4 regions of the Streptomyces sp. NPDC003027 genome follow, and region 1 is predicted to be linked to each of the others. Evidence: riboswitches for the same ligand, from Rfam matches in the RefSeq annotation. Region 1 holds a riboswitch; each other region holds the start of a gene.
The links. Region 1 has a riboswitch for cobalamin ahead of ACWDX6_RS06255 (FecCD family ABC transporter permease). Riboswitches for the same ligand answer to the same signal wherever they lie in the genome.
Positions count from the first base shown of each region.

Region 1 (4,011 bases):
TGACGTAGAGCAGGTCGCAGTGGAGGGCGGCGAGGTTGAGGTCGTGCAGTGCGGTGAGCACGGTCAGGCCACTTCCGCGCACGAGGGCCAGGACCTCCAACTGCTGGGCGATGTCGAGGTGGTTGGTCGGCTCGTCGAGGACCAGGACGCGCGGCTGCTGGGCGAGCGCGCGGGCGATCATGACCCGTTGCTTCTCGCCGCCGGAGAGGGTGAGGAAGCCGCGGCCGGCGAGGTGGCCGGCGCCGACCCGCACCAGCGCGGCCTCGCACGCCTTGCGGTCCTCGTCGGTGGTCCGGGCCACCGACCGCTGGTGGGGCAGCCGCCCCATCGCCACGACCTCGGCGACCGTGAAGTCGAACTCGGTGACCGCCTCTTGGGGCAGGGCGGCCAGTCGCCGGGCGCCTTCGCGCGCGCTGAGGGAGTGCAGGTCCTCACCGGCGAGCCGGACCGTACCCGCCGAGGGGCGCAGGGCGCGGTAGACGCAGCGCAGCAGGGTGGACTTCCCGCTGCCGTTGGGCCCGACGAGCCCGACGACCTGTCCGCCGTCCGCGCGGAGGGTGGCCTCGCGCACCAGCCGCGCGCCGGCGACCTCGACCGTCAGTGCGTCGATGTCGATCCGCATCACGCGCCTCCGAAGGTGTAGGAGCGGCGGCGCATCAGCAGGACGAAGCAGGGGACGCCGATGGCGGCGGTCAGCACGCCCACCGGCAGCTCGACGGGCGCGAGCACCACACGCGACAGGATGTCCACCCAGATCAGCAGGACGGCTCCGGCGAGGGGGGCGACGGCCAGCAGTCGGCGGTGGTCCGCGCCGACCAGCATCCGTGCGGCGTGCGGGACCATGAGGCCGACGAAACCGATCGCGCCGCTCACCGCGACCACGGCCCCCGTGACGGCGGCACAGACCAGGAACAGCTCCTTGCGCAGCCTCCCCGCGTCCACCCCGAGGGCGGCCGCGGTCTCGTCACCCATCGCCAGCGCGTTCAGGCGACGCGCTGACACCGTGAGGTGGGTGAGGCCGGCGAGCACGGCTCCCGCGGCGATCGGCACGGAGGCCCAGCTGGCTCCGCCGAGGCTGCCGAGCAGCCACATCATCGCGGAGCGGGCCGCCTCGCCGCGTTCGGCCGCGAACACCATGAACGTGGTGACGGCCGAGAACCCGTAGTACATCGCGGTGCCCGTCAGGACGAGCCGCAGCGGGGTCAGACCGTCGGCGGTGCGGGCGATCGCGTACACCAGGGCCATGGCGAGGAGCGCGGAGAGGAAGGCCGCCGTGGACAGGGCCCACAGGCCGAGAGCGCCGAAGGCTCCGAAGAGGAGGACGGCATTGGCACCGACGGCCGCGCCGGAGGAGATGCCCAGGACGAACGGGTCGGCGAGGGCGTTGCGGACCATGGCCTGCACGGCGACGCCGATGGCCGACAGTCCGGCTCCGACGACCGCGGCCAGCACGGCTCGCGGAAAGCGCAGTTCCCACACGATCGTGTAGGCCGAGACGTCGTCGGGCGAGAGGGGTCCGCCCGTCAGCCCGGCCCAGAGAAAGCGCAGCACCTCGCCCCAGGTGAGTCCCGAGGCCCCCATACCCGCCCCGCAGACGATGGAGAACACGAGCGCGGCGCACAGGACGGCGAAGAGAAGGGGCAGGGATACGCGCTGGGGCGGTGCGGGGCCGACGCGGGTGCGCGCCGTGTGGGGTGGCGCGGCCGGTTCGGTTTCCAGGGGTGTGGCCACGGGCTGATCGCCTTCGCCTCAAGCCGTGCACCCACGTGAGCAAAGGAGCGGCCCGGGACGCCGGGCGCCCTGCGCAGCACCCTCTCGCAGTCCACGGCGAATTGACAGGAGCCTTCACCACCGCGGGTAATCGGGCTCACGGAGCCGCGTACGCGGCTCCGTCTACCGTTGCGGGTCAGCGCCGGAATTCGACCGGCTTCCCCCGCGGGGCGGTTTGCAGCATAGCGTGTACGGCCGAGCTCCCCGCGGCCGCGCCCGGGAGGACGCGGGGCTGCCGCGCTCCTCCGGCGGGAGACACGCCGGCGGCCGCGCACCCTCCGGCTGAGGCGGTCCTGACTCGCCGTCAGCGATCACCGGCGAGATCGAGATCGTCCATACGGCCCTCGGTGGAGACCCGCACCGACCGGGGCCGGCGCCATGGGTGGGCGATGGGGTGGGCCACCGCCCGCCACCAGGGCTCCGAGGGCAGCTTTCCGGCGGGCTCGAAGGGCTGGCCGGGGCGAGGGAACGCGGCGGCCTGTCCGACCTCCTCGGCGGCGTCTTTCGTCCACTCCCCCGGCTCCGCCCACGGATGGGGCGCCAGGTTGAAGGTGCCCCAGTGGATCGGGAGCAGGACACCGCCCGGCCGCCCTCCTTGCAGGTCGAGGTGGGCTTGGACCCCCTGAGCGGGCGACATGTGGATGTCCGGCCACGCTCCCGGCAGCGGTGTGAGGTCCGGGTGGTTCTCGGGCCAGTACTCCGAGTACGCGCCGATCTGGATCATGGTGGCATCGAAGGGGCCGTGGGCGGCGCCGATCTCCTGGAAGCCGGGGAAGTAGCCCGTGTCTCCGCTGTGGTAGATCCGGTGCGTGGGACCGGCGACGACCCAGGACGCCCACAGGGTGTGCTGCTGGTTGCGCAGGCCGCGGCCGCAGAAGTGGCGGGCGGGGGTCGCGGTGAGCCGCAGGGCGCCGATCTTTGCCGTCTCGTCCCAGTCCAGCTCGCGCAGCCGGGAAGCGGGCACGCCCCAGCGCTCCAGATGGGCGCCCACGCCCAGCGGCACGGCGAAGAGGGTGTCCGTCGAGGCCAGGGCTCTGATCGTGGGCAGGTCGAGGTGGTCGTAGTGGTCGTGGGAGATAACGACCACGTCGACCGGGCCCAGCTCGGCGAGCGGCACCGGGACGGGGTGCAGACGCCGGGGGCCGGCGAAGGCGAAGGGCGAGCAGCGGTCGCCCCAGACGGGGTCGAAGAGCACCCGGTGGCCGTCGATCTCGGCGAGGACGCTGGAGTGCCCCATCCAGGTCAGCCGCAGACCGGAGGCCGGGGGCTCGGCGAGGTGGTCCAGGGTGCCGGTGTGGAGGGGGATCGCGCCGGTGGGGGCCCGGCGCGCCCGCGCTTCCTTCCGGAAGTAGACCTTGGCGAACTCGAGCATGGAGCCGGAGGGCCGGTGCCGGGCCGACACGGGGTTCCGGAAGACCCCGTCCGCGAAGTTCGGCGAGCGGCGGATGCGCTCCATGCGCTCTCCCACCGGGTCGGCGCCGAAGGCGGCAGGCCGCAGGGCGCGCAGCCGGGACCGCGGCGGATGGTCGGAGCCGGTGCCGGTCACAGGGCCTCCTGAGGTTGGGGGTCGTTCCATTATGTGCGGCCGCTGACCGTCATGGGCGGGCGGTGGATCGCGGCACCCGGCGCACCGTAAAATGATCATGCCCGCGTCATGTGCTGTGTAGTCTGAGCGACGTGGCGAGAGTGCGCTTGAACGTGGCGGAGCGGCGCGAGGATCTGCTGCGGGCCGCTGTCGCGCAGATCGAGGTCCGGGGCGTGGCGGCCGTACGGATCGCCGACGTCGCCTCCGCGCTCGGGGTCAGCAACGCCCTGGTGCTCTACCACTTCTCGACCAAGGAGAAGCTCGTCGCGGCGGCCTTCGCCTACGCCGCCGAGAGCGACCTCGGCCATCTGCGGGCGCTGCTCGGGCGGCGCACGACGGCTCTGCGCCGGTTGCGGTCGGCGGTCCGCTGGTACGCGCCCACCGGGCAGGCCAAGGGCTGGCGGCTGTGGATCGAGGGCTGGTCGGCCAGTCTGCGCGAACCGGCCCTGCGGGAGGTCGCCGGCGCCCTCGATCAGCAGTGGAAGGCGGCGCTGGCCGAGGTGATCGCCGAGGGCGCGGCGGCCGGTGAGTTCCCCTGCCGGGACCCGGCGGCCGCGGCCTGGCGGCTGACCGCCTTCCTGGACGGGCTGGCGGTGCAGATGACCTCGTACGCCGGATCGCTCTCGCGCGCCGCCATGCTGGAGTGGGCCGATGCG
Region 1 covers NZ_JBSFTU010000005.1:93,384-97,394, forward strand. Annotated here, with positions in the region: gene ACWDX6_RS06250 (ABC transporter ATP-binding protein) at 1-622, opposite strand, end outside; gene ACWDX6_RS06255 (FecCD family ABC transporter permease) at 622-1,731, opposite strand; cobalamin riboswitch at 1,836-1,961, opposite strand; gene ACWDX6_RS06260 (MBL fold metallo-hydrolase) at 2,075-3,316, opposite strand; gene ACWDX6_RS06265 (TetR/AcrR family transcriptional regulator) at 3,448-4,011, shown strand, end outside.

Region 2 (4,011 bases), on a different contig from region 1:
CTCGAAGCCCGGGTCGAGGAGATTTTTTTCAACGGACATTACTGGCAGGCCTCGCAGGACTCGGGGTTTTCGAGGGAGCAGGCGACGGCGTCTTCCGGGGTCGCCTGTACGGGAATCGGGGTGGCGGCCTGGGCCGCGCGGGCGATCCGGGTCGCCGGGCGCGAGCGCAGGTAGTACGTCGTCTTCAGACCCTGCTTCCAGGCGTACGCGTACATCGACGACAGCTTGCCGATCGTCGGCGTCTCCAGGAACAGGTTCAGGGACTGCGACTGGTCCAGGAAGGGGGTGCGGGCCGCCGCCATGTCGATCAGGCCGCGCTGCGGGATCTCCCACGCCGTGCGGTACAGCTCGCGCACCTCGGCCGGGACCCAGGTGAAGCCGGCCACCGAGCCGTTGGACTCGCGCAGCGCCTCACGGGTCTGCGCGTCCCACACGCCGAGCCGCTTCAGCTCGTCCACCAGATAGGAGTTGACCTGGAGGAACTCACCCGACAGCGTCTCGCGCTTGAAGAGGTTGGAGACCTGCGGCTCGATGCACTCGTACACGCCCGCGATCGAGGCGATCGTCGCGGTCGGAGCGATGGCGAGCAGAAGGCTGTTGCGCATGCCGACCGTGGCGATCCGCTCGCGCAGGGCGGCCCAGCGCTCGGGCCAGTTCAGCTCCACGTCGTAGTGGTCGGGGTGCAGGACGCCCCGGGCGGTGCGGGTCTTCTCCCAGGCCGGGAGGGGGCCGTTGCGCTCGGCGAGGTCGGCGGAGGCCTCGTACGCGGCGAGCATGATCCGCTCGGCGATCCGCGTCGACAGGGCGCGCGCCGCGGGCGAGTCGAAGGGCAGCTTCAGCTGGAAGAAGACGTCCTGGAGCCCCATCGCGCCCAGGCCCACCGGCCGCCAGCGGGCGTTGGAGCGCCCGGCCTGCTCGGTCGGGTAGAAGTTGATGTCCACGACCCGGTCGAGGAAGGTGACGGCCGTACGGACGGTCGCGTCGAGCCGCTCCCAGTCGATGTCACCGCCGGTCACGAAGGCGCCCAGGTTGACCGAACCGAGGTTGCACACGGCCGTCTCGCCGTCGTCCGTCACCTCCAGGATCTCCGTGCAGAGGTTGGAGGAGTGGACCGTGTGGCCCGGCTCCGCCGTCTGGTTCGCGGTCCGGTTCGAGGCGTCCTTGAAGGTCATCCAGCCGTTGCCGGTCTGGGCCAGCGTGCGCATCATCCGGCCGTACAGGTCCCGGGCCGGCATGGTCTTGCGGGCCAGGCCCCTGGACTCGGCGGCGCGGTAGGCGGCGTCGAACTCGTCGCCCCACAGGTCGACCAGTTCGGGCACGTCGGCGGGGGAGAACAGCGACCACTCGGCGTCGGCGTTCACCCGGCGCATGAACTCGTCCGGGATCCAGTGCGCCAGGTTGAGGTTGTGCGTACGCCGCTGGTCCTCACCGGTGTTGTCGCGCAGCTCCAGGAACTCCTCGATGTCCGCGTGCCACGTCTCCAGGTAGACGGCGGCCGCGCCCTTGCGCCGCCCGCCCTGGTTCACGGCGGCGACGGAGGCGTCCAGCGTCTTCAGGAACGGCACGATGCCGTTGGAGTGGCCGTTGGTGCCGCGGATCAGCGAACCGCGGGCCCGGATGCGGGAGTACGAAAGACCGATGCCGCCCGCGTGCTTCGACAGCCGCGCGACCTGGTGGTAGCGGTCGTAGATGGAGTCCAGCTCGTCCAGCGGCGAGTCCAGCAGATAGCAGGACGACATCTGCGGGTGGCGGGTGCCGGAGTTGAACAGGGTGGGGGAGGAGGGGAGGTAGTCCAGCCGGCTCATCAGCCCGTACAGCGCCGCGACCTCGTCCAGCGCGCGTACGGAATCGTCCTCGGCGAGCCCGGCCGCGACCCGCAGCATGAAGTGCTGGGGCGTCTCGATCACCTTGCGGGTGATCGGGTGCCGGAGCAGATAGCGCGAGTACAGCGTCCGCAGCCCGAAGTAGCCGAACCGGTCGTCGGCGGCCGGGTCGATCAGCGCGTCCATCCGGTCCGCGTGGGCGGTCACGAACGCGGCCGTACGGTCCGCGATCAGACCCTCCCGGTGCCCCACCGCCACCGACGCCGAGAACGCCACCGCACCCTGCCCGGCCGCCTCCTCCGCGATGGTCCGGGTCAGCAGCCGGGCCGCGAGCCGGGAGTAGGCCGGGTCCTCGGCGATCAGGCCGGCGGCCGCCTCGGTGGCCAGCTCCCGCAGCTCCGCCTCGTCCGAGGCGGCGTTGCGGCCGCGCAGCGCGGCGGCGGCGACCTTGCCCGGGTCGGTGTCGGGAAGGTCGGCGGTGAGGTCGGTCAGGGTCCGGAGCAGTAGCGTCCCGGGTCCGTCGCTCTCGATCGCCGCGGCCGGATCGGCTGGCGCGATGGTCACGTGGGGCTCTCCCTCGCTCGGCCCGGGGGGCGACGGGGAGGCGGACGGCACGCGCACCCGTACGCGGGCGCGCTCCGTGTCCACCGGCCCACTCCGCGAGGCCCGGACGACTCTGGCACCCGGAACGGACGGACCGGGCGCACTGTCGGCAGGTGTTCGGACTCGTAGGAGCGCAAAAGCACGCCAACACACCGTTGCGGGACAGTTCCGGATTTCCACCGGATTCCCCTGCGGCGACAGCGAGCATGAGCATACATGTGGGGGGCGCTCCTTGAAGCACCCCCCACATGTAGTGCCGTTGGGTGTCAGAGCTCTTCGCCGAAGCAGAGGCGTTTGTCATCGGGGGAGGGAAGCGCGGTGAGTTCGCCGGGGGTCTGACGCAGCGGGCCGCCGCCTTCCCGGGAGGGGGAGGGCGGCGGCCCGTCGGACGGCCGGTGAGGGCTCAGCAGCAGCGGAACCCCTCGCGCGGATCGGCCTCCCGCGCGTCGGTGCGGCTGCGCTCGAACTCCCGCCGGGTCATCACCTCGGCGTCCGGGTCGCAGCTTCGGGCGTGGGCGACGTACCGGTCGTAGACGGCCTCGCCGGAGAGCTCGCGCACGTACCAGCGGATCGCGCGCACCGCGCGCCGCAGGTGGCGGACCGTGTTCGCCGTGCTCATGCGGATCCGGTCCCGGTCGGCACGTCACTCCGCGGCTCGCCCGGCGCGGTCTCCTCGCGCATGCCGCCTCCGGCGCCGAGTCCGGCGGCCACCAGCTCCGCCTTCTCCTCCTTCGTGGGGAACATGCCGGCGGGCGCGACGAGCTTGGACTCGGTGTGGGGCGCCTCGGAGAGCCGGACGCCCTCCGGGTTCCTGATCGCCTTGAAGCAGACCCGGCCCGCGTCGGCGATCACCACGATGATGAGGATCGCGAACAGCGCGGACAGCACGCCGTCCACGGTGGAGTTGGTGACGACGGTGTGCATGTCGTCGATCGACTTGGCGGGCGGGAGCACCTTGTCGGCGTCGATGCCCGCCTGGTACTTGTCCCGCTGGGCGAAGAAGCCGACCCGCGGGTCCTCGGAGAAGATCTTCTGCCAGCTCGCGGTCAGGGTGACGGCGACGTCCCAGGCGAGCGGGACGCCGGTGACCCAGGCCCACTTCAGGCGGCCGGACTTGATGAGCAGCGTGGTGCAGACGGCCAGCGCCACGGCGGCGAGCAGCTGGTTGGCGATGCCGAACAGCGGGAAGAGCTGGTTGATGCCGCCCAGCGGGTCGTGCACGCCGACCCAGAGGAAGTAGCCCCAGCCGCCGACGACCACCGCGCTGGCGAACCAGACGCCCGGCTTCCAGCTGACCTGGCGGAACGGCTTGTAGACGTTGCCCAGCATGTCCTGGAGCATGAACCGGCCGACGCGGGTTCCCGCGTCCACGGTCGTCAGGATGAACAGCGCCTCGAACATGATCGCGAAGTGGTACCAGAAGGCCTTCATCGCGGTACCGCCGATGACAGCGGAGAAGATCTCCGACATGCCGAGGGCGAAGGTCGGCGCGCCGCCGGTACGCGAGAGCAGGCTCGCCTCCTCGACGTCCTTGGCCGCCTGGGCCAGTGCCTCGGGGGTGATCGTGAAGCCCAGGTTCGCGACG
Region 2 covers NZ_JBSFTU010000022.1:76,909-80,919, forward strand. Annotated here, with positions in the region: gene ACWDX6_RS17840 (ribonucleotide-diphosphate reductase subunit beta) at 1-39, opposite strand, end outside; gene ACWDX6_RS17845 (ribonucleoside-diphosphate reductase subunit alpha) at 39-2,387, opposite strand; cobalamin riboswitch at 2,518-2,640, opposite strand; gene ACWDX6_RS17850 (YbdD/YjiX family protein) at 2,830-3,045, opposite strand; gene ACWDX6_RS17855 (carbon starvation CstA family protein) at 3,042-4,011, opposite strand, start outside.
Region 2: another riboswitch for cobalamin. It lies ahead of ACWDX6_RS17845 (ribonucleoside-diphosphate reductase subunit alpha); the one in region 1 lies ahead of ACWDX6_RS06255 (FecCD family ABC transporter permease).

Region 3 (4,011 bases), on a different contig from region 1:
CGCTGCGCGGCATGGCCGCCGCTCATCCCGAGCTCACCGTGGATGTCGAGAACCGTGTCGTGCTGCGGCGGGACGCGCCCGTCGCCGGGAAGGTGGCGCTGGTGTCCGGGGGCGGGTCCGGGCACGAGCCGTTGCACGCAGGGTTCGTGGGGCGGGGCATGCTCGCCGCGGCGTGCCCCGGCGAGGTGTTCACCTCGCCCGTGCCGGATCAGATGGTGCGGGCGGCCGCCGCGGTGGACAGCGGGGCCGGTGTGCTGTTCGTCGTCAAGAACTACACCGGGGACGTGCTCAACTTCGAGATGGCGGCCGAGCTCGCCGAGGACGAGGGCGTCCAGGTCGCCAAGGTCCTGGTCGACGACGACGTGGCCGTGACGGACAGCCTCCACACCGCCGGGCGGCGAGGGACGGGGGCCACGCTCTTCGTGGAGAAGATCGCGGGGGCCGCCGCCGAGGAGGGCGCCCCGCTGGAGCGAGTGGAGGCGATCGCCCGGCGGGTGAACGAGCGGTCGCGGTCCTTCGGCGTCGCGCTGAGCGCCTGCAGCACGCCCGCCAAGGGCAGTCCCACCTTCGACCTGCCCGAGGGCGAGCTGGAGTTGGGGATCGGGATCCACGGCGAGCCGGGGCGCGAGCGGCGCGCGATGATGACCTCGCGGGAGATCGCGGACTTCGCCGTCGATGCCGTACTGGACGACCTGCGGCCGTCCGGCCCGGTCCTGGCGCTGGTCAACGGCATGGGCGCCACCCCGCTGCTCGAACTGTACGGGTTCAACGCCGAGGTGCAGCGCGTGCTGAAGGAGCGCGGGATCCCGGTCGCCCGCACCCTGGTCGGGAACTATGTGACCTCCCTCGACATGGCCGGCTGTTCGGTCACGCTCTGTGAGGCCGATGAGGAACTGCTACGCCTGTGGGACGCGCCCGTGCAGACGCCCGCCCTCCGCTGGGGCCGGTGAGAAGGAGAGTGACCGAAGTGACCGAGACGAACGAGCCGGGCCAGTTCGACGCCGCGTTCTTCCAGCGCTGGCTGAGCGTCGCCGCTTCCGCCGTCGACCGTGAGGCCGACCGTCTCACCGAGCTCGACTCGGCGATCGGCGACGCCGACCACGGCTCCAATCTGAAGCGGGGGTTCGCCGCCGTGACGGACGTCCTGGCGAAGGAGCCGCCCCCCACCCCGGGGGCCGTACTCACCACCGCAGGACGGCAGTTGATCTCCACCGTCGGGGGTGCCTCCGGTCCGCTGTACGGGACGCTCCTGCGCCGCACCGGCAAGGCGCTCGGCGACGCCGGGACCGTGACCCGCGAGGCGTTCGCCGACGCGCTGGCCACCGGGGTCGCCGCCGTCGCCCAGCTCGGCGGGGCCCAGGTCGGCGACAAGACGATGCTGGACGCGCTCGTCCCGGCGGCCGAGGCGCTGCGCGAGTCCTTCGCGGCGGCCCGGACGGCGGCCGAGGAGGGCGCGCTGGCGACCGTACCGCTCCAGGCCCGCAAGGGCAGGGCCAGCTATCTGGGCGAACGGTCGATCGGGCACCAGGACCCCGGGGCCACCTCGTCCGCGCTGCTGATCGCCGCCCTCGCGGAGGTGGCCGGATGAGCGGGCGGGTCGGCATCGTTCTCGTCTCGCACAGCGCCGCCGTCGCCGCGGCCGTGGCCGAACTCGCCCAGGGCCTCTCGGGCGGCGGCCCCACCGCACCGATCCGGCCCGCCGGCGGCACCCCGGACGGCGGACTCGGCACCAGCTCCGACCTGATCGCCGAGGCGGCGAGGGCGGTCGACCGGGGCGCCGGTGTGGCCCTCCTCGTCGATCTGGGCAGCGCCGTGCTGACCGTCAAGGCGCTCCTCGCCGAGGGCGACGAGCTGCCCGAGGGGGCGCGGCTCGTGGACGCGCCCTTCGTCGAGGGCGCGATCGCCGCCCTCGTCACGGCGACGGCGGGCGGGGACCTGGACGCCGTGGAGGCCGCGGCCGCGGAGGCGTACACGTACCGGAAGGGGTGAGCGGGCGGGAGGCGGGCACCCGTCACGGGCCGTACCGGGAGCCGACCGTGTTGTGATGTACCTGGTCAACGCACTAGTGTCGCAGGGCCTTGGTGTACGGGAAACCGGTGCAGTACCGGTGCGGCCCTCGCCACTGTGATCGGGAGGTCCGGCTCCACCCCCTTGGGGACAACCCCCAGGGGAGCCACTGCACCGCCGCGGGAGACCGTCGTGGTGTGGGAAGGCGGAGTCCGGGCGGCATGACCGTCAGCCAGGAGACCGGCCAAGGTGCGTTGTCCATCCACGAGGTGCTGGAGAGGGTCTCCCAACCATGCATATCGCCGAGGGCTATCTGCCCCCTGTGCACGCGGCCGCCTGGGCCGTCGCGTCCGCCCCGTTCGTCGTCCACGGTGTCCGTGCCCTGACCCGTGAGGTCAAGGCCCATCCCGAATCCACTCTGCTGCTGGGCGCCTCGGGCGCCTTCACCTTCGTCCTGTCCGCGCTCAAGATTCCGTCGGTGACGGGCAGTTGCTCCCACCCCACCGGAACGGGCCTCGGGGCGATCCTGTTCCGGCCGCCCGTGATGGCGGTCCTCGGCACGATCACGCTGCTCTTCCAGGCGCTGCTCCTGGCGCACGGCGGGCTCACCACCCTCGGCGCCAACGTCTTCTCGATGGCCGTCGTCGGCCCGTGGGCGGGGTACGGGGCGTACCGGCTGCTGCGCCGCTTCGACGTGCCGCTGATGGTGAGCGTGTTCTTCGGCGCGTTCGTCGCCGACCTGTCCACCTACTGCGTCACCAGCGTGCAGCTGGCGGTCGCGTTCCCCGACCCCGGCAGCGGTGTGCTCGGCGCGCTGGCGAAGTTCGGCGGGATCTTCGCCGTCACGCAGCTGCCGCTCGCGGTGAGCGAGGGTCTGCTGACGGTGCTCGTGATGCGTCTGCTGACGCAGTCGAGCAAGGGGGATCTGACCCGGCTCGGGGTGCTGCTTCCCGGTGCCCGGAAGAGCGAGACCACGGAGGCGGTGGCCCGATGAGCCGGATGAGCAGGAACACGAAGATCAACGCCCTGCTGCTGCTCGCCGTCGCCGCGCTGGCGGTGCTGCCGCTGGTCCTGGGGCTCGGCGACCACAAGGAGGAGCCGTTCGCGGGGGCCGACGCCGAGGCGGAGGCCGCGATCACGGAGATCCGGCCCGACTACGAGCCGTGGTTCAGCCCGCTGTACGAGCCTCCGTCCGGCGAGGTCGAGTCGGCACTGTTCGCGCTCCAGGCGGCCATCGGCGCCGGTGTCCTCGCGTACTACTTCGGTCTGCGGCGCGGACGTCGCCAGGGCGAGGAGCGCGCACTGGCCGCGGCGGCCGCACCGGTCGCCACGGACGCCCCGAAGGTGACGCGCGCCGCCACGGGCGACGAGTAACCGCCGATGCTGCCGATCGACGCGGCGGCGCACAGCAGTCGCTGGCGCCGCCGTCACCCGTGCGAGAAGGCCGCGCTGGGCTTCGGCCTGACGCTGTGCGCGGTCTGTCTGCCGCCCTGGCCGGGCGCCGTTCTGGTCGCGGCGGCCACCCTCGCGGTGCTGCTCGGTCCCGCCGGAGTGCCCGGACGTCAGCTGTGGCGGGCGTTCCGGATCCCGCTGGGCTTCTGTGTGACGGGGGCGGTGCCGCTGCTGTTCGAGGTGGGAGGGGCGCGCGGCTTCGTCGCCCTGGCGCCGGACGGTCCGTCGCACGCGGGTGAACTGCTGCTGCGCACATCGGCCGCGTCGCTGGGGGTGCTGCTGTTCGCGTTCACCACACCCGTCTCGGACGTGCTGCCCCGGCTCGTACGGGCGGGGGTGCCGGGTCCGGTCGTGGACGTCGCGCTCGTGATGTACCGGATCAGTTTTCTCCTGCTCGACTCCATGGCCAGGATCCGGCAGGCCCAGGCGGCCCGGTTGGGGCTGACGACGCGGGCGGCCACCTGGCGCTCGCTCGCCGGGCTCGGCGCGACGGCGTTCGTGCGCGCCTTCGACCGGGCGCAGCGGTTGCAGACGGGGCTGGCGGGGCGGGGG
Region 3 covers NZ_JBSFTU010000045.1:27,864-31,874, forward strand. Annotated here, with positions in the region: gene dhaK (dihydroxyacetone kinase subunit DhaK) at 1-950, shown strand, start outside; gene dhaL (dihydroxyacetone kinase subunit DhaL) at 959-1,588, shown strand; gene ACWDX6_RS25850 (PTS-dependent dihydroxyacetone kinase phosphotransferase subunit DhaM) at 1,585-1,989, shown strand; cobalamin riboswitch at 2,063-2,270, shown strand; gene ACWDX6_RS25855 (energy-coupling factor ABC transporter permease) at 2,300-3,001, shown strand; gene ACWDX6_RS25860 (energy-coupling factor ABC transporter substrate-binding protein) at 3,007-3,381, shown strand; gene cbiQ (cobalt ECF transporter T component CbiQ) at 3,388-4,011, shown strand, end outside.
Region 3: another riboswitch for cobalamin. It lies ahead of ACWDX6_RS25855 (energy-coupling factor ABC transporter permease); the one in region 1 lies ahead of ACWDX6_RS06255 (FecCD family ABC transporter permease).

Region 4 (4,011 bases), on a different contig from region 1:
AGCTCGGCGGCGAGCGCGGGCACGGAGGGGTCGGAGAGGGTGCAGATCACCTCGTTGTCGGCGGGCAGCCGCTTACGGGTCACGCCGCTGGCGACCATCTGCGCGTCGCAGAGGATCGGTGCCCCGGCGCGCAGGGCGGCGCGGGCGCGGGAGACGACCTGCGGCGAGTAGGCGATATCGCGTACGAGGTCGGTCATGCCGCAGGCGTGGATCATGCGGACCGCGACCTGGGCGACATCGGCGGGCAGACCCGCGAGGTCCGCCTCGGCGCGGATCGTGGCAAAGGACTGGCGGTAGATCTCCGCGCCGTCCTTCTCGTAGGCGAACATCGTGTCGTTCTCGCTCATCTCGTTGTGCGGGCGGTGGTGCGGGCCGTTGCGACTGCTTCGGTGAGGCGTGTACGGGGCGTGGGGACGCCGTCGACCAGGTAGGCGCCCTCGGCGGTCGCGACGACGTCCACCCAGGTGCCGTGGGGGCCCTGGGGGTGGCCGCAGCGGCGGGCGCACCCGGAGAAGTGGACGGGGAGGCCGCGGGAGCGCCCGGGTACGGCGTCGGCGCGGACGTCGGCCAGGGACTTGGCGCAGCCGGGGCGTCCGGTGCAGGCGCCCACCCCGGCCCAGGGGGAGTCGGGGTCCGTGATCAGCCCGTACGCGTCGAGCTCGCGCAGCCGCCGCGCTGCGGCCGGCCGGTCCGGGAAGCCGGTGACGACGGCGCCGCGCCAGGGGGTGAGCCGTACCTCTCCGCCGGTGGCGGCCAGGGCCCGCAGCTGTTCGGCCGTCAGCCGGCCGAGGGGCGCGAGGACGGAGACGGCGCTCTCGCCGAGCACTCCGGGGGCGGGGGGTTCCCCGTGCGGGAGTTCTGGTGCCGGTACGGGTTCCGCCGCGATCCCGGCCCGGGCGAGCGCCCCCGCCAGGTCCGGCTCGTGCCCCTCGGGCAGCTCACGGACCCGCCAGGCGCCGTTCCCCGCGGCTCGGGCGGCGGCCAGGAAGGCCTCCGCGGCGGTGAGCGCGGCGCCGGGCGCGTCCGCGGCGCCCAGCTGGAAGACCTGGTCGCCGACCCGGAGCCGTACCGTCGGCCCTTCTGCGATCAAGGTCACATCTCCGCCGAGCCCGGCCACATCCCCGCGCCCGTCGTCCAGGACGAAGAGGAAACGGCCAGAAAGGGCTGCCGTCCCTTCCCGGGCGCACAGCAGCGCGTCGAGTTCGCGGGCCCACAACTGCACGTCACCGCAGCCGAGTCCGTCCAACCCGGCCGCCGGTGAGGCCACCACGTTCCGGACGCGTTCATGGGTCGGGGACGGCAGCAGACCGGCTGGTGCCAGCAGCTCCGCCAGCTCCGCGCCGCAGCTCTCTCCGAGGCCCCGCAGCTCCACGTTTCCCCGGGAGGTGACACTGACCCGTCCGTCGCCCAGAACCTCTGCCGCGGTGGCCAGAACCTCGACCTGACGTGTCGTCAACAAGCCTGCGGGCACGCGCAGTCGGGCCAGGCGGCCGTCGTCGGCGGGGTGCAGCCGTAGCGCCCCGGGGCAGGCGTCGCCACGGTCCCGTATGACGGATTCGCCCGGGTTGGGCGGGGTGGGTGGGGTGGGCGGCATGGCGGCGAGCATACCCACGGGAATCCTCGCGACCACCGGCTGTGATCCGGCCAACCCCCCAGCCCGGCGGGGGCAGGATCTACTATGCACAACGGCATGGGGTCCCAGGGCCCCGGGGAGGAAGCCCGGTGAGAATCCGGCGCGGTCCCGCCACTGTGAGCCAGGTCGCACCAGCGTCCCGGTGAGTCAGGAACTCCCGCCGTCCACACGACCACCCGGGGCGCGGACAACCCCGAGGAAGGCCTGCGCTCGCATGCGAATTCTGTTGCTGTCGCACTCCGACACCGACCTGCTCAGCGCCCGCGCGGCCGGCGGCCCGGTGGCGTACCGGTTCGCCAACCCCTCGCGCCTCGCGCTCGACGACCTCCCCGGTCTCCTGGACGGTGCGGACCTCGTCGTCGTACGCCTCCTCGGCGGCCTGCGGGCCTGGGAGGACGGGCTCCAGACGCTGCGCGCCGCCGGCAAGCCGCTGGTCGTGCTCTCCGGCGAACAGGCCCCGGACGCGCAGCTCATGGAGACCTCCACGGTCCCGATCGGCGTCGCCACCGAGGCTCACGCCTATCTCGCGCACGGCGGGCCCGGCAACCTGGAGCAGCTCGCCCGGTTCCTCGCCGACACCGTGCTGCTCACCGGCCACGGCTTCGAGGCCCCGGCCCCGGCCCCCACCTGGGGTCCGCTGGAGCGCACCCCCCGGAGGACCGACGGCCCGACCGTCGCGGTGCTCTACTACCGCGCCCACCACATGAGCGGGAACACCGCCTTCGTCGGCACCCTCTGCGACGCCGTCGAGGACGCCGGAGCCCAGGCCCTGCCGCTCTACGTGGCCTCCCTGCGCGCCCCCGAACCCGAACTGCTGGCGCGGCTGCGCGGCGTCGACGCGATCGTCACCACCGTCCTGGCCGCCGGCGGCACCAAGCCCGCCGAGGCCCAGGCCGGCGGCGACGAGGAGGCGTGGGACGCGGGCGCGCTCGCCGCCCTCGACGTACCGATCCTGCAGGCGCTCTGCCTCACCGGTTCACGTACGGCCTGGGAGGAGAACGACGAGGGTCTCTCCCCGCTCGACGCCGCCAGCCAGGTCGCCGTCCCCGAGTTCGACGGCCGGCTCATCACCGTCCCGTTCTCCTTCAAGGAGATCGACGAGGACGGGCTCCCGGCCTACGTCGCCGACGCCGAGCGCGCGGCCCGCGTCGCCGGGATCGCCGTCCGCCACGCCCGCCTGCGGCACATCCCGAACGCCGAGAAGCGTCTGGCCCTGGTCCTCTCCGCGTACCCGACGAAGCACTCCCGGATCGGAAACGCCGTCGGCCTCGACACCCCCGCCTCCGCCGTGGCGCTGCTGCGCCGGCTGCGGGAGGAGGGCTACGACTTCGGGCCCGAGGACGAGATCCCCGGCCTGGTCTCCGGCGACGGCGACGAGCTGATCTACGCGCTCATCGAGGCCGGCGGCCACGACCAGGACTGGCTCACCGAGGAGCAGCTGGCCCGCAACCCCGTCCGTATCCCGGCCGCCGACTACAAGCGCTGGTACGCGACGCTGCCGGAGGAGCTCCGCGAGCAGGTCGAGGAGCACTGGGGGCCGCCGCCGGGCGAGATGTTCCTGGACCGTTCCCGCAACCCCGAGGGTGACATCGTCCTCGCGGCGCTGCGCCGCGGGAACCTGCTGATCCTCATCCAGCCGCCGCGCGGCTTCGGCGAGAACCCGATCGCGATCTACCACGACCCCGATCTTCCGCCGTCCCACCACTATCTGGCCGCCTACCGCTGGATCGCGGCCTCCCGGGCCGACGGCGGTTTCGGGGCGGACGCCATGGTCCACCTCGGCAAGCACGGCAATCTGGAGTGGCTGCCCGGCAAGAACGCCGGTCTGTCCGCCGCCTGCGGCCCGGACGCGGCGCTCGGCGATCTGCCGCTCGTCTACCCGTTCCTGGTCAACGACCCGGGCGAGGGCACCCAGGCCAAGCGGCGCGTCCACGCGACGCTCGTCGACCACCTGGTGCCGCCGATGGCCCGCGCCGACTCCTACGGCGACATCGCGCGCCTGGAGCAGCTCCTCGACGAGTACGCGCAGATCTCCTCCATGGACCCGTCGAAGCTGCCGGCGATCCGCGCCCAGATCTGGACGCTGATCCAGGCCGCCAAGCTCGACCACGACCTGGGGCTGGAGGACCGGCCCGACGACGACGGCTTCGACGACTTCCTGCTGCATGTCGACGGCTGGCTCTGCGAGGTCAAGGACGCGCAGATCAGGGACGGTCTGCATGTGCTCGGCGGGGCGCCGGAGGGCGAGGCGCGGGTCAACCTCGTCCTGTCGATCCTGCGCGCCCGGCAGATCTGGGGCGGCACGCAGGCGCTGCCGGGCCTCCGCGAGGCCCTGGGCCTCGACGAGTCGGCGGCGACGCTGCGGACCGCCGACGAGG
Region 4 covers NZ_JBSFTU010000006.1:152,322-156,332, forward strand. Annotated here, with positions in the region: gene ACWDX6_RS07440 (precorrin-8X methylmutase) at 1-329, opposite strand, end outside; gene ACWDX6_RS07445 (cobalamin biosynthesis protein CobG) at 344-1,606, opposite strand; cobalamin riboswitch at 1,672-1,809, shown strand; gene cobN (cobaltochelatase subunit CobN) at 1,848-4,011, shown strand, end outside.
Region 4: another riboswitch for cobalamin. It lies ahead of cobN (cobaltochelatase subunit CobN); the one in region 1 lies ahead of ACWDX6_RS06255 (FecCD family ABC transporter permease).